Regions from separate parts of the Dietzia sp. CW19 genome, predicted to be linked through region 2. Evidence: predicted binding sites of a transcription regulator. Region 2 holds the regulator's gene; the other holds the start of a gene.
The links. The regulator LexA, encoded in region 2, represses DNA repair genes until DNA is damaged. The targets are predictions, from matches to a motif close to CGAACANNTGTTCG.

Region 1 (7,851 bases), on a different contig from region 2:
GCTCGGCGCGCTCGGAGCTGCGCGCCTCGTCGTCGTTCCCGAACTGGACCTTGGCGAGCTCCAGGTACCAGTCGCACACCTCGTCCCACGCGAAGTGGTAGAGCGTCTCGCAGGCCTTGGAGAACTCGTAGCGGTCCAGTGCGTCGTCGACCGACAGTCGCACCTCGCCGAGCCGGTGGAGGATCCATCGGTCGGCGTCGGTGAGTGCGGACGCCTCGGGGAGCTCGCCCACCTTCGCGCCGTTCATGAGCGCGAAGCGCGTGGCGTTGAAGAGCTTGGTGGCGAAGTTGCGCGAGGCCTGGGCGGCGTCGTCGCCCACGGACAGGTCGCCGCCCGGGTTGGCGCCCCGGGCCAGGGTGAAGCGCAGGGCGTCGGCGCCGAATCGGTCCACCCAGTCCAGCGGGTCGATGCCGTTGCCCTTGGACTTGGACATCTTCTGACCGTGCTCGTCGCGGACGAGCCCGTGGAGGAACACATCCGTGAACGGGACGGGGCCCGGGGTGGCCTTGTCGCCGGTGAGGGTGCGGCCCACGAAGGTGCCGAACATCATCATCCGGGCCACCCAGAAGAACAGGATGTCGTAGCCGGTGACCAGCACGGACGTGGGGTAGAACCGCTCCAGGTCGGCGGTACGGTCGGGCCAGCCCATGGTCGAGAACGGCCACAGTCCGGAGGAGAACCACGTGTCGAGCACGTCCGTGTCCTGCGTGTACCCGGCGGGCGGCTGCTCGTCGACGCCCACGCAGACGACCTCGCCGTCGGGCCCGTACCAGATGGGGATGCGGTGGCCCCACCACAGCTGGCGGGAGATGCACCAGTCGTGCATGTCGTCGACCCAGTCGAACCAGCGCGGTTCCTGGCTCTTCGGGTGGATCACCGTGTCACCGTCGCGCACGGCATCGCCGGCCATCCGGGCCAACTCCTCGACCCTGACCCACCACTGCAGGGACAGCCGGGGCTCGATCGGCTCGCCGGAGCGCTCCGAGTGTCCGACGGAGTGCAGGTACGGGCGCACCTCCTTGACGATCCGGCCCTCGGCGGCGAGGTCCTCGCGGATCACCCTTCGCGCCTCGAACCGGTCCATCCCGTCGTAGCGTGTCCCCGTGTCGGCGATGCGGCCGGCCGCGTCCATGATCGTGGGCATCTCCAGCCCGTGGCGCTGGCCGATCGCGAAGTCGTTGGGGTCGTGCGCGGGCGTGACCTTGACGGCCCCCGTCCCGAACTCGGGGTCCACGTGGTCGTCCGCCACGACGCGCATGGTCCAGCCCTCGCGGAACGGGTGCTCGATCTCGGCGCCCACGAGGTGGGCGTACCGCGGGTCCTCCGGGTGCACGGCGATCGCCGTGTCGCCCAGCATCGTCTCGAGCCGGGTCGTGGCCACCACCAGGTGCGGCTGCGAGTCGTCCATGGACCCGTAGCGGAAGCTGACCAGCTCGCCCTCGACATCGGCGTACTTGACCTCGATGTCCGAGATCGCAGTCTGCAGGGTCGGCGACCAGTTGACCAGGCGCTCGGCCCGGTAGATCAGCCCCTGGTCGTAGAGCTCGGCGAAGATGGTCTGCACGGCGCGGGACAGGCCCTCGTCGAGCGTGAACCGCTCGCGTGACCAGTCCACACCGTCGCCGAGCCGGCGCATCTGCTCACCGATCGTCCCGCCGGACTCGCGCTTCCACTCCCAGACCTTCTCGATGAAGGCCTCGCGTCCGATCTCGTGCCGGTCGATCCCCTCGGCGACGAGCTTGCGGTCCACCAGAGTCTGGGTGGCGATTCCCGCGTGGTCCATACCCGGCAGCCACAGCACCTCGAACCCCTGCATGCGCTTGCGACGCGTGAGCACGTCCATGAGCGTGTGGTCGAGCGCGTGCCCCATGTGGAGGTTGCCGGTGACGTTGGGCGGCGGCAGGACCACCGAGTACGCCGGCTTGTCGCTGGAGGGGTCCGCCTCGAAGTAGCCGGCGTCGACCCAGCGCTGATACAGCTCGGACTCGACCTCGCCGGGGTTCCAGGAGGCGGGGAGGGAGTCCGCACGGTCGGTCTCGGGGCCGGGAGTCGCTGCAGTCGTCACCCGACCATCGTAGGCCGTCGGGCCCGCGACCCCACATACGCCGCCCGGGCCCCGCCCCCGGGGTCAGTCGGTCAGGCCGAGGGCGTGCACGGCGTCGCGTTCGGAGATCAACTCGGCCACCGAGGCGTCGATGCGGGCGCGCTGGAAGTCATCGATCCCCAGACCCTCCACGACCTCCCACTCGGCACCGCGGCTACGGCAGGGCAGTCCGGTGACCACTCCCGGGACGGTGCCGTACTGCCCCTCGGAGGGAAGCGCCACTGTGGTCCAGCTCTCCCCCGGGGTCCCGTGGACCCAGTCGCGCATCTGATCGACCGCCGCGCCGGCCGCCGACGCGGCGGAGGACGACCCGCGGACGGAGATGATCTCCGCTCCCCGGTTCGCGACCCGGGGGATGAAGGTCTCGGCCAGCCAGTCCCGCTCGAGGCCGGTGGTCACGGGCTCACCGGCGCGGGTGAGATAGGAGACGTCCGGGAACTGGGTGGCCGAGTGGTTGCCCCAGACCACCACTCCGTCGAGGTCGGCGACGGGGGCGCCCAGCCGGGTGGCGAGCTGGCTCAGCGCCCGGTTGTGGTCGAGCCGCATGAGGGCGGTGAACCGACCGGCCGGGACGTCGGGGGCGTGCTTGTGCGCGATGTAGGCGTTGGTGTTGGCGGGGTTGCCCACCACCACCACGCGGATGTCGTCCGCGGCGCCGGCGTTGATCGAGCGCCCCTGGTCGCGGAAGATGGCGCCGTTCGCGCTCAACAGGTCGGAGCGCTCCATGCCCTTGCCCCGCGGCATGGCCCCCACGAGGAACGCGGCGTTGGTGCCGTCGAACGCCGCGGTCGCGTCGTCGGTGATGTCGATCGAGTCGACCAGGGGAAGGGCGCAGTCCTCGATCTCCATCGCCACGCCCTCGGCGGCGGTGACCGCGGACGGGATGTCGAGCAGCCGCAGGCGGACCGGTGTGTCGGGGCCGTAGACCAGGCCGGACGCCAGGCGGAAGAGCAACGAGTAGGCGATCTTTCCGGCGGCGCCGGTAACGGTGACGGTGACCGGGGTGGAGGTGCTCATGCGTGGGGACCTTCCTCAGGCGACGACGGGGTCGGTCCCCACAGTAGTGAGAAACCGACCCCCGGTTGATCGCCTGAACCGTCGTACACCCGTTGTTCGCCCCGGGGCCAGTCGGCGGTGTGCGGTCCCGCTAGGTGTGGACCTCGGCGCCCGTCTTGGCGCGGATCTCCTCGATCGTGACGTCCGGGGCCGGTTCGACGAGCCGGAACCCCTCGGCGGTGATGTCGAGGACACACAGGTCGGTGACGACGCGCTGAACGCACCGGCGGCCGGTGTACGGCAGGGAGTTCTCGGCCATGAGCTTGATGTCCCCCTTGCGCGTGACGTGGTCCATCATCACGATCACCCGGCCGGCGCCGTGGACCAGGTCCATGGCACCGCCCATGCCCTTGACCATCGCTCCCGGGATCATCCAGTTGGACAGGTCCCCGGCCTGTGAGACCTGCATGGCGCCCAGCACCGCCACGTCGACCGTTCCGCCCCGGATCATGGCGAAGGACTCCGACGACGAGAAGTACGCCGCCCCGGCGGCTGCCGTGATGGTCTCCTTGCCGGCGTTGATCATCTCCGGGTCGAGCTGCTCGGGCGTCGGGTACGGGCCCACGCCGAGGATGCCGTTCTCCGAGTGCAGGGTCACCTCGACACCGCCGGGGACGACGTCGGGGATGAGGGTCGGCATCCCGATCCCCAGGTTGACGTACTGGCCGTCGACGAAGTCCGCGGCGATCCGGGCCGCCATCTGCTCGTGGGTCCAGCTCATGACCGGTCCTCCCCGTTCCTGCCGCTACTCAGCTTCTCGATCTCGACTCCGGTCTCCTGACGTCCCACCTCGACGAGGCGCTGGACGAAGATTCCGGGGAGGTGGACGTCGGCCGGGTCGATCCGTCCCGCCGGGACGATCTCCTCGGCCTGGACGATGGTGATGCGGCCGGCCATCGCGACGTCCGGGTTGAAGTTCCGTGCGGTGCCGCGGAACTGGAGGTTGCCCGCGGTGTCCGCACGGTGGGCGTGGACGAGGGCGAAATCGGTGACGATCGCGCGCTCGAGGACGTACTGCACTCCGTCGAACTCGCGCACCTCCTTGGGGTCGGACGCCACGGCCACTCCCCCGTCGCCGTCGTAGCGCAGTGGGAGTCCACCCTCGGCGACCATCGTCCCGACGCCGGCGGGTGTGTAGAAGGCGGGGATGCCCGCTCCGCCGGAGCGCATCCGCTCGGCGAGCGTGCCCTGCGGCGTCAACTCCACCTCCAGCTCGCCGCTCAGGTACTGCCTGGCGAACTCCTTGTTGGCCCCCACGTAGGAGGCCGTGGTGCGGGTGATGCGGCGGGCCTCGAGGAGCGTGCCGAGACCGAAGCCGTCCGTACCGCAGTTGTTGCTCACGGTGCTCAGGTCGGTGGCCCCCTGGTCGAGGAGTGCATCGATCAGGACGGCGGGGATGCCGACCAGACCGAACCCCCCGACGGCGAGCGAGGCGCCGTCCGGAATGTCCGCGACCGCTGCGGCGGCCGACGAGAAGATCTTGTTGGTCATGTCACACACCGTAGACTCTGTTCGCTTCTTGCACAACTGTTCGTTATGCGTACACTTGCGGCGTATCGTGGTGCACGTCACCCGGGCCCGACCGGACCCGGCCGCCTCCCCCAGGAAAGGAACCGCCCCATGCCCGCCACCCTGTCTCACCAGGTCAGCGGCCCGCAGTTAGCGGATGCCCCTGCCGTCGTACTCCTCGGATCACTCGGATCGAACCGGTCGATGTGGGACGCCCAGGTGCGCGAACTGGCCCGGGACCACACGGTCATCGCCGTCGACCACCGTGGACACGGGGGCTCCGACGTGGTTCCGGGGCCGTGCACGATCGCCGATCTCTGCGGCGACGTCCTCGCCCTGCTCGACGCCCTCGGCGTGGACCGCTTCCACGTGGTCGGGCTCTCCCTGGGAGGTGCGGTGGCCCAGTGGCTCGCGGTCCACGAGCCCACCCGGGTCCGGTCCACGGCCCTGCTGTGCACGGCCGCGAAGTTCGGCGAACCCTCGGGATGGGTCGACCGCGCGACCGCGGTCCGCGAGGGCGGCACCGGGGCCGTCGCCGACGCGGTGGTGGCGCGGTGGATCACCCGCGGTCGCGCCGAGGAGGATCCCGCCCTGGTGGCAGGTCTCCGCGAGATGATCCTGGCGACCAGCGCCGAGGGGTATGCCGCGGCCTGCGACGCCCTGTCCGGGTGGGACGGACGCGCCGACCTCGGCCGGATCACCTGTCCCACCCTCGTGGTGGCCGGAGACGAGGACCCCTCCACGCCGCCCGACGTGCTCCGCGAGCTCGCGGACGGTATCCCGGGGGCCGAGTTCGTGACCCTGTCGCCCGCAGCCCACGTTCCCACCGTGGAGATGCCCGAGCGCGTCTCCGAGGTCCTGCGCGCGCACCTGACCTCGGCCGGGCCCGCGTGACCGCGGAGGACCGCGTGCACGCCGCCGACGAGACCCGGTCCGGGCTCGGGTCAGGGTCCGAGCTCGGCTCCGGTTCCGGTTCCGGGTCCGAGTCAGGGGCAGGGTCCGGGTCCACACCCGAACGACCGGCGTCCCCGGACTTCGTCCAGTCCCTCGCGCGCGGCCTCGCCGTCATCACCGCGTTCGACGCCGACCACCCCCGACAGACCCTCAGTGAGGTCGCCCGGACCACCGGGCTCACCCGCGCGACCGCGCGCCGGTTCCTCCACACACTGGTCGAGCTCGGCTACGTGGACACCGCCGGGTCGGCGTTCTGGCTCACCCCCCGCGTGCTCGACCTCGGTTACAGCTACCTCTCGGCCATGCCACTGACCGATCTGGCCCAACCGCACCTCGAACGGCTCAGCGCCCAGCTCGACGAGTCGTCGTCGATCGCCGTCCTCGACGGTCACGACATCGTCTATGTGGGCCGTGTCCAGGTGCGTCGGATCATGAACATCGGGATCACCATCGGAACCCGCTTCCCGGCCTTCGCCACCTCGATGGGCAGGGTCCTGCTCGCAGCCCTGCCCCCGGAGGAGCTGGATGCCCACCTGGCGGCGACCGACCTACGCGTACTCACACCGCACGGGATCGGAGAGCCGGCCGGGCTGCGCGCCGAACTGGCGGCGGTCGCCGACCGCGGGTGGGCGCTGGTGGACCAGGAACTCGAACCGGGGCTGAGGTCCCTGGCCGCCCCGGTCCGCGACCGCCACGGGCGGGTCGTGGCCGCGCTTAACGTCTCCACACACGCCGCCCGGTATTCGATCGACCAGCTCCGGGACGAGCTCGTCCCGGTCGTGGTGGACGCGGCCCGGGCCCTGTCCGCGGACCTGGCGACCGTCAACCGTTGACCAGTTCCGACCGAGACCCCTCCCCTCACCACGCTCCCCACCCCAGCCACCACCAGGAGAACCCATGCGCGACGTCGTCATCTGCCAGCCCCTGCGTACCCCGGTCGGCCGCTTCGGCGGCGTGTTCCGCGATCTGGACGCGAACACCCTGGCGACCTCCCTGCTCACCGCGCTCGTCGAGCGCACCGGCCTGACCGGGGCGGACGTCGACGACGTGATCCTGGGCCAGGGCTCGCCCGGCGGCGAGGGTCCCGCCATCGGCCGGATCGCCGCCCTCGACTCCCCGCTCGGCATCGACGTGCCCGGGATGCAACTGGACAGGCGCTGTGGCTCCGGACTCCAGGCGGTGATCACCGGCGCGCTGCAGGTGGCCTCCGGCGGAGTGGACCTCGTGGTGGCCGGAGGCGTCGAATCGATGAGCCAGGTGGAGTTCTACGCCACGCCCTCTCCCCGCTGGGGCATCAAGGGCGACGGCGTCTCGCTGATCGACCGCCTCGGCCGCGCCCGCACCACGGTCGGTGGCCGCTCCCACGTGATCGACGGCGGGATGATCGAGACCGCCGAGAACCTCCGCCGCGAGTACGGCATCACCCGCGAGGAGCAGGACCGACTGGCCGTGCAGTCCCACCAGCGTGCGGTGGCCGCCCAGGAGTCCGGTGTGTTCGCCGAGGAGATCGTCCCCGTCGCCGTCCCGCAGCGCAGGGGCGGGGACCTCGTCGTGGACACCGACGAGCATCCCCGCGCCGACACCACGGTCGAGACACTCTCGGGCCTCCGGGCGATCATGGCCCGGACCGATCCCGAGGCCACCGTCACCGCCGGCAACGCCTCGGGCCAGAACGACGGCGCCGCGATGTGTGTGGTCACCACGGCGGACAAGGCCGCCTCGCTCGGGCTGACCCCGCTCGTGCGCCTGGCGTCCTGGGCCGTGGCCGGTGTCGCCCCGGAGACGATGGGGATCGGCCCGGTCCCCGCCACCGCCAAGGCGCTCGACCGGCTCGGGATGACGCTGGCGGACATCGACGTGATCGAGCTCAACGAGGCCTTCGCCGCCCAGGCGCTGGCCGTCATGCGGGAGTGGGACATCGACCCCGCCTCGCAGCGCCTCAACCCCCACGGCTCCGGAATCTCGCTGGGCCACCCCGTCGGCGCGACCGGCGCCCGGATGCTCGCCACCCTCTCGCACGAGATGGTGCGGCGCGACGCGCAGTGGGGTCTGGAGACGATGTGCATCGGCGGCGGCCAGGGCCTGGCCGCCGTCTTCGAGCGCGTCTGACCGGCTCCCCGGCATCGGCAAGAGCGTTCCGCACACATTGCTCGAGTGGAAGTGTGCGGAACGCTCTTGACGTTGATCGTAACGGTGAGGGGCCGGACGTTCATCGGTCCGAGCCCGGT
Region 2 (7,851 bases):
GGTCCTCAGGGCGGCCGTCGCGGACCTGCACCCCTGACGCGGAAGGATCCGCTACCTCGGCCCGGGATCCGCTACCCCTGTGGGGAAGCGGATCCCGGTGTGCGGGCAGCGGATCCTTCCGGGCTTCGCGGCGGGGCCGTTCTACAGCCCGTTGGCGGCCTTGAACTCGCGGCGGCGACGGTGCAGGATCGGCTCGGTGTAGCCCGAGGGCTGCCCGGTCCCCTCGAGGATGAGCTCGCGGGCGGCCTGCCAGGCGATCGACGAGTCGAAGTCCGGCGCCATGTTCCGGTATGCCTCGTCACCGGCGTTCTGCTGGTCGACGATCTCCGCCATCCGGCGCAACGAGTCCTCGACGTCCTCGGCCGTGATGATGTCGTGACGGATCCAGTTGGCGAGCATCTGCGAGGAGATCCGCAGGGTGGCGCGGTCCTCCATCAGGTTGACGTCGTGGATGTCCGGCACCTTCGAGACGCCGATGCCCTGTTCGACCCACCGGACGACATAACCGAGGATGGTCTGGCACGAGTTGTCGACCTCCTCCTTCTTCTCGGCGTCGGTCCAGTTCGTGTCGGTCGCGAGGGGGACGCTGAGGATGTCGTCGACGCTCGCGCGCGGTCCGCCGGCGAGGAGTTCCTCCTGTCGGGACATCACGTTCACCCGGTGGTAGTGGGTCGCGTGGAGGGTCGCGCCGGTCGGCGACGGCACCCACGCGGTGTTGGCGCCGGCCCTCGGCTGCCCGATCTTCTCGGCGAGCATCTCGGCCATGAGGTCGGTCTTGGCCCACATGCCCTTCCCGATCTGCGCGCGACCGCGCAGACCGCAGGCCAGGCCGGTGTCGACGTTGAAGTCCTCGTAGGCGGTCATCCAGCGGGCGGACTTCATCTCACCCTTGCGGATCATTGGGCCGGCCTCCATGGAGGTGTGGATCTCGTCCCCGGTCCGGTCGAGGAAGCCGGTGTTGATGAAGACGACGCGATCGGTGGCCTCGGCGATGCAGGCGGCGAGGTTGACCGAGGTGCGCCGCTCCTCGTCCATGATGCCCACCTTGAGGGTGTTCTCCGGCAGACCGAGGAGCGCCTCGACCCGGCCGAACAGCTCGGTGGTGAAGGCCACCTCGGCCGGGCCGTGCTGCTTGGGCTTGACGATGTAGATGGACCCGGTGCGGCTGTTGCCGCGCTCGTTGCCCGGCGCGATGCCGTGCATGCCCGCCAGCGAGGTGATCAGGGCGTCGAGGATGCCCTCGGGCAACTCGTTCCCGTCCGCGTCGAGGACCGCGGGGGTGGTCATGAGATGCCCCACATTGCGGACGAAGAGCATCGAGCGGCCGTGGAGCCGGACCTCGCCGGATCCGTCGGGCGCGGTGAAGACCCGGTCGTCGTGGAGGACGCGGGTGAAGGTCTTGTCGCCCTTGCTGATCTCCTCGGAGAGGTCGCCCTTCATCAGACCCAGCCAGTTGCGGTAGCCGTGGGTCTTGTCCTCGGCGTCGACGGCCGCGACGGAGTCCTCGAAGTCCATGATGGTGGAGACGGCGGACTCCAGGACAACGTCCTTGACGCCGGCGGAGTCGGTCGATCCGATCGGTGAGTCGGCGTCGATCTGGACCTCCACGTGAAGGCCGTTGTTGCGCAGGAGGACCGAGGTCGGGGCGGCGCCGTCGCCCAGGTAGCCGACGAACTGTGCGGGATCGGCGAGGCCTGTCGTCGCCCCGTCGGCGAGTGTCACCTGCAGTCGGCCGTCCACCACGGTGTAGCCCGTGGTGCCGACGTGACTGCCGGAGTCGAGCGGCGCGGCGTCGTCGAGGAACTCGCGGGCCCAGGCGATGACGCGGTCCCCGCGGACCTTGTTGTAGGAGGACCCCTGCTCGGCCCCACCGGACTCCGGGATCGCGTCGGTGCCGTAGAGCGCGTCGTACAACGAACCCCACCGGGCGTTGGCGGCGTTGATCGCGAAACGCGCGTTCATGATCGGCACGACCAACTGGGGGCCCGCGACCGTGGCGATCTCGTCGTCCACGTTCTGGGTGCTGACCTGAACGGAGTCCGGCTCCGGGACCAGGTAGCCGATCTCCTGCAGGAACGCACGGTAGGTGGCCGGGTCGATCGGGGCGGGGTTCTCGTGGTGCCAGGAGTCGATCCTCGACTGCAGGTCGTCGCGGACGGCGAGCAGCTCGCGGTTGCGCGGGGCCAGGTCGGTGAAGATCTCGGAGACTCCCGCCCAGAACGCGTCGGGATCGACCCCGGTGCCCGGGATCGCCTGGGTGTTGACGAAGTCGTACAGGACCTCGTCGACCTGGACGTCGCCGACGGTGATGCGTTCGGACATCGATGCTCTCCTCACATAGGGACCGTTCTCGCCTCCGACTGTAGTGCCCCCCTGCCGAGGGATCATCCGGGTTTTCCGCAGCGTGGAACGGCGGTCGGATTGGCTAGGATCTGATGGCATGACACCCGCGCCCCCGACCGCCACTCTCGACGGCCTCGCCTTTATCAAGGGGCACGGAACGCTCAACGACTTCGTGGTCCTGCCCGACGACCACGCGGAGGTGGACCTCGACGAGGACCTGGTGCGCGCCGTCTGCGACAGACGGGCCGGCCTCGGCGCCGACGGGGTGCTGCGCATCGCCACCGCGGGTGCACTGGTCGACCAGGGCGTCCTCGCCGTCCTCCCGGAGGGCGTCGACGCCGCGGACTGGTTCATGGACTACCGGAACGCAGACGGATCGATCGCGGAGATGTGCGGGAACGGGGTCAGGGTGTTCGCCCACGCCCTGGTGGCGACCGGCAGGGTCGGGGCCGGCCGGATCCCCGTGGGCACACGATCCGGTCCTCGGCCCGCCGATATTCTGATCCATGACGGTGACCAGGCCGTGGTCCGTGTGGACATGGGCGAGCCCCGGCTTCTCGGGGTCTCGTCCGTGGAGCTCGGTGGCCGGGTGTACGCCGGACTCGCCGTCGACATGGGTAACCCCCACCTCGCGTGCGTGGTCCCGGGCCTGGGGGCCGACGGGTTGCGCGAACTGCCGGTGCACGAGGCGCCCGAGTTCGACACCGGCTTCTTCCCCGCCGGCGTCAACGTGGAGATCGCCACCCCGCTCACCGACGGTCGGGTGTCGATGCGCGTCCACGAGCGAGGATCCGGGGAGACGATGTCCTGCGGCACCGGAATCGTCGCCACGGCCGTCGCGGCCCTCGCCGACGCCGGACAGGCCACCGGTGACGTGGTGGTGTCCGTTCCCGGGGGAGAGGTCGCGGTGGCCCTGACCGGCGTGGGTTCCACTCTGACGGGGCCGTCCGTGATCGTCGCCGAGGGGCGGTACCGGCGACCGCTACCCGCGCGCCGCACGGAGGCGTCCCGACCGGAATTGTGAGATGATGCCGGTGAATGACTATCGATGACACCGCCCCTGACCGGGCCACACGAGACCATGACCCTTCGGTCGGAGAATTCCAGCTCGAGGAGCGCTCCTCGCTGCGCCGGGTCGTCGGGTTGTCGACCGAACTCCAGGACGTCAACGACGCCGAGTACCGCCAACTCCGCCTCGAGCGGGTCGTGCTGGTCGGGGTCTGGACCGAGGGCACCGCCGCCCAGGCGGAGGCCGCGATGGCCGAGTTGGCACAGCTCGCCGAGACCGCAGGCTCCGAGGTCTGCGACGCGCTGATCCAGCGCCGCGACAAGCCGGACCCCGCCACCTACATCGGTTCGGGGAAGGCCAAGACCCTGAAGGACGTGATCACCGCGACGGGGGCGGACACGGTGATCTGCGACGGCGAGCTCACGCCGGGTCAGCTCATCGCGCTCGAGAAGGTCGTCAACGTCAAGGTGATCGACCGCACCGCGCTGATCCTCGACATCTTCGCCCAACACGCGACCAGCCGTGAGGGTAAGGCCCAGGTGTCCTTGGCGCAGATGGAGTACATGCTCCCGCGACTGCGTGGCTGGGGTGAGGCACTCTCCCGGCAGGCGGGTGGCCGGGCGGGCAGCAACGGAGGCGTCGGACTCCGTGGTCCCGGTGAGACCAAGATCGAGACGGACCGCCGCCGAATCAGGGAGCGCACGGCGAGGCTGCGCCGTGAGATCAAGGGCATGAAGCAGGCCCGGGACACCAAGCGGCATCGCCGTCGCGCCACCCCGGTGCCGTCGATCGCGATCGCCGGGTACACCAACGCCGGGAAGTCGAGCCTGCTCAACCGCTTGACCGGTGCGGGCGTACTGGTCCAGAACGCACTGTTCGCCACGCTGGACCCCACCACACGGCGGTCCGAGCTCCCCGACGGGCGGGTCGTGGTCTTCACAGATACGGTCGGATTCGTCCGACACCTCCCGACCCAGCTCGTCGAGGCGTTCCGCTCGACGTTGGAGGAGGTCGTGGACTCCGAGCTGCTCCTGCACGTGGTCGACGGATCGGACGCCTTCCCCCTGCGCCAGATCGAGGCCGTCCGCACCGTCATCAACGACGTCGTGGAAGAGCAGAAGGCCGAGAGGCCCCGCGAACTCGTGGTGATCAACAAGGTCGACGTCGCTGACCCGGTGGTGTTGACGGAACTGCACCACGCCCTGCCGGACGCGGTCTTCGTCTCGGCGGCGACGGGTGAGGGGTTCGACGAGCTCCTCGACCGAATAATGCGGGTGGTCGCCTCCGGGGACACGGAGGTCACACTCGAGATCCCGTTCACCCGGGGTGATGTGGTCTCCCGTGTCCACGCGGAGGGCGCCGTGGTGGACGAGGATCACACGAAGGACGGCACGAGGATCGTGGTCCGGCTTCCGGCCTCCGTGGCCGGAGAGCTCGGGGAGTATCGGGTCCCCGGATCCCGTGACGGTGTCGCCTGACCCCGTCGACGGATCAGGCGACACCCGGTTCCGGCCGGTTCAGAGCTTGCGGAAGACCGTGACGACCTTTCCGAGGATCGTCGCGTGCTCCCCGGGAATCGGACTGAACGACGGGTTGTGGGGCAGGAGCCACACCCCGCTCGAATCCCGGCGGAAAGTCTTGACCGTGGCCTCCCCGTCGATCATCGCCGCCACGATCTCGCCGTTGTCCGCGACGTTCTGACGGCGCACCACCACGTAGTCCCCGTCACAGATCGCGGCGTCGATCATCGACTCGCCGACCACTCTGAGCATGAACAGGTCCCCGGAACCCACCAGGTCGGAGGGGAGGGGGAAGACCTCCTCCACCGCCTGCTCGGCGAGGATCGGACCGCCGGCCGCGATCCGCCCCAGGACAGGGACGTAGACGGGTTCCACGGCCCCGCTGGGACGCGTCTCCTCCTGGACGGGCGCGCGACGACCTCGGGACCGCTGCCCCGGGACGCCGTGGACGTCGACCGCCCGCGGCTTGTGCGGATCACGGGTCAGGAAGCCCTTCTTCTCCAACGTCCGCAACTGGTGGGCCACCGAGGAGGTCGACTGCAGACCGACGGCGTCACCGATCTCTCGGATGCTCGGGGGATAGCCCCGGTCCTTGACCGTGTCGTGGATGTGCAACAGAACGCTCTTCTGGCGGGTCGTCAGGGCCTCGAAGTCGGGCTTGGGCATGTGGGGGTCCCTTCGGCGAATGGGTGTTCGACGTCGCTATCTGTGTACACCCTACTGCCCGTCGGACGTGAGCGCCACACAGGTGTTCGAAGAAATGTCGCCACGAATGTCGACTCTGTCGGACCCGCGTGATACAACTCTAGGCAGGTTCGAGTTCGAACAGATGTGCACAACAAGGCACACGGGCGTGCGAATGAGGTTCGCACACCGTATCGAGTTGGGAGTTCTCATGACCGTTATGGAGATGCAGCCACGATCGCGTCCCTCCGTGCCCTGGACGGAGGTCTGCGTGACCGATCACGACCGGCCCGTTTCGTCCAGGGTGCATCCCCGCCCTGATGCCGGGGCCCGTCCCGTCATCCGCACGCTCGACCGGGGGCGCCAGACGGCCACGCGGTCGGTGGCGCCCGGACGGCGAGTGCTCGTCCGCCCCGCGTCCGCGGAAAGGGTCAGGGCATGCGGTAGCGAGGCGAGGTCGAGTGCGCCGGTGGTGGACGATGTGCCGACGTGGGCTCTGGTGGCCTGTGGAATCGTCTTCGGAATCCTGATGCTGCTCGCATTGGCACTCCTGGGCGGGCCCGCCTACGCGTGACCCACGGTATCGCCTCCTAGAATGGACCCGGGACGGCGGCCCGTCGCCCCCGCACCGCCGTCGGCTCCGGCCGGCGGAGCGGTTCGGACCAGGTCGACGAATGGCGAAGCTGGAATGTACTGCCCCATATGTCACCACGAGGACTCACGGGTGATCGACTCGCGGTCGGTCGACGAAGGGCAGGCGATCCGGCGTCGACGCGAGTGCCCCGACTGCGGACACCGGTTCACCACCCTCGAGACCCCGTTGTTGACCGTCCTCAAGCGCAACGGTGTGACGGAGCGTTTCAGCCGCGACAAAGTGGTCCGCGGTGTGCGACGCGCGTGCCAGGGGAGGTCGGTCGACGAGGACGCGCTCCGGCGGCTCGCGCAGCAGGTCGAAGACGCTGTCCGGGCCGGCGGCGCCTCAGAGGTCCCCGCTCACGAGATCGGGCTGGCGATCCTGGGGCCTCTACAAGATCTGGACGAGGTCGCGTATCTGCGATTCGCCTCCGTGTACAAACAATTCAGTTCCGCTGCGGATTTCGAGAGCGAGATCATCGCCCTTCGCGAACGGCACGCTGCTCACTAGTCCCGGTCGTCTCCGCGTCGCACCGGGATCGGCTCCTGTGTACGGGCGGTGTGAGGGCTCAACGCGCGTTCCGCCGGGAGAGCGCGGCGGCGACCGCCTTCTCGATCCTCTCGGCGGAGACCGGGCGCGCGGTACCCAGAGACTGCGCGAAGAGGCCGACACGGTATTCGGCCAACATCCACCGGAGATCCCGGGCTGCCCGCGCCCCACCCGGTCGTCGGCGGAGCGCCGCCGTCGCCTCCGCGACAGTGGCCTCCGACTTCTCCAACCGGGCGGCGAGCTCCCGGTACCTCGACGGTGACTTCTCCGCGAGGTCCAGCCTGAGGTCGATCGCCCTCACGTGGCGTTCCAGTTGCGGGAGGACCTCCGCCGGGTGTCGGGCGAGGAATCCCTTTCCCACGAGGAAGTCCAGAGCGGGCCTGACGTCGTCCGCGAGGTCGCGTGGTACCTGGTCCAGCCGGGCGGAGACCGACTGCGCGGCGACCAACGCCGGAAGGGCGGCGGAGATCGAGGCCGTGATGGCGGCCGGCGCCTCGGATCGGGCGCGCGCGCGCAACTCGTCGAAGTCGTGCACGGTGAGTACCGGCTCTCCTCTGCGTCCGGCGATCAGCCGCCCGCACGCCGCCAGCGCCGCGTCCGAGACCAGTCCATCGGCACCCTCGTGGGGATACTGGGTGAGCGCGAGGCGTTGCTCGACCGGACGACCCCGGACTATCGATGCCGCCGAGATCAGGTCCGCTGAGATCAGGGTCAGTACCGCTGTCGTCTGCGCGGCTCGACGTTCCGTCTCTGTGGCGCAGGCGATCCGGTGGATGCCGTCGGGGCGGACCTGCAGGGCCGGGTAGACCGTCACCTCCACACCGTCGACCGTGCCGGTGATCGAGGGCGACAGGTCCCCGATCGTGTCCGCGGTCCACGCCCGATGAGGTCCGTCATCGGGGACGAGTCTGGAGTTGAGCGTGGCACGGACCTTGTCCACCAACCGACTGCGTAGTGCTCCCAGGTCCGTACCGGCCGCGACGACCTCGTCACCGTCGACCACCTCGAAACGCATGCGGAGATGGTCGGGGAGCTGTTCCGGGTGGAACTCGCGGGGCTCGACGGTCGTGCCTATGCGGGCCGAGAGCGCGGCGGCGAGCGCCACGGGGAGC

Region 1: a site for LexA is predicted at 4,681-4,694, ahead of G6021_RS02190 (CoA transferase subunit A). Genes of this name have one in related genera too.

What each region holds. Positions count from the first base shown of each region.
Region 1 is NZ_JAALEE010000059.1:10,149-17,999, reverse strand. It holds gene G6021_RS02205 (valine--tRNA ligase) at 1-2,065, opposite strand, end outside; gene G6021_RS02200 (malate dehydrogenase) at 2,129-3,121, opposite strand; gene G6021_RS02195 (3-oxoacid CoA-transferase subunit B) at 3,252-3,881, opposite strand; gene G6021_RS02190 (CoA transferase subunit A) at 3,878-4,651, opposite strand; gene pcaD (3-oxoadipate enol-lactonase) at 4,781-5,563, shown strand; gene G6021_RS02180 (IclR family transcriptional regulator C-terminal domain-containing protein) at 5,578-6,456, shown strand; gene G6021_RS02175 (acetyl-CoA C-acetyltransferase) at 6,521-7,732, shown strand.
Region 2 is NZ_JAALEE010000284.1:9,886-17,736, forward strand. It holds gene G6021_RS09190 (IclR family transcriptional regulator) at 1-37, shown strand, start outside; gene G6021_RS09195 (malate synthase G) at 142-2,322, opposite strand; gene dapF (diaminopimelate epimerase) at 2,441-3,367, shown strand; gene hflX (GTPase HflX) at 3,382-4,830, shown strand; gene lexA (transcriptional repressor LexA) at 4,870-5,538, opposite strand; gene nrdR (transcriptional regulator NrdR) at 6,245-6,700, shown strand; gene hrpA (ATP-dependent RNA helicase HrpA) at 6,759-7,851, opposite strand, start outside.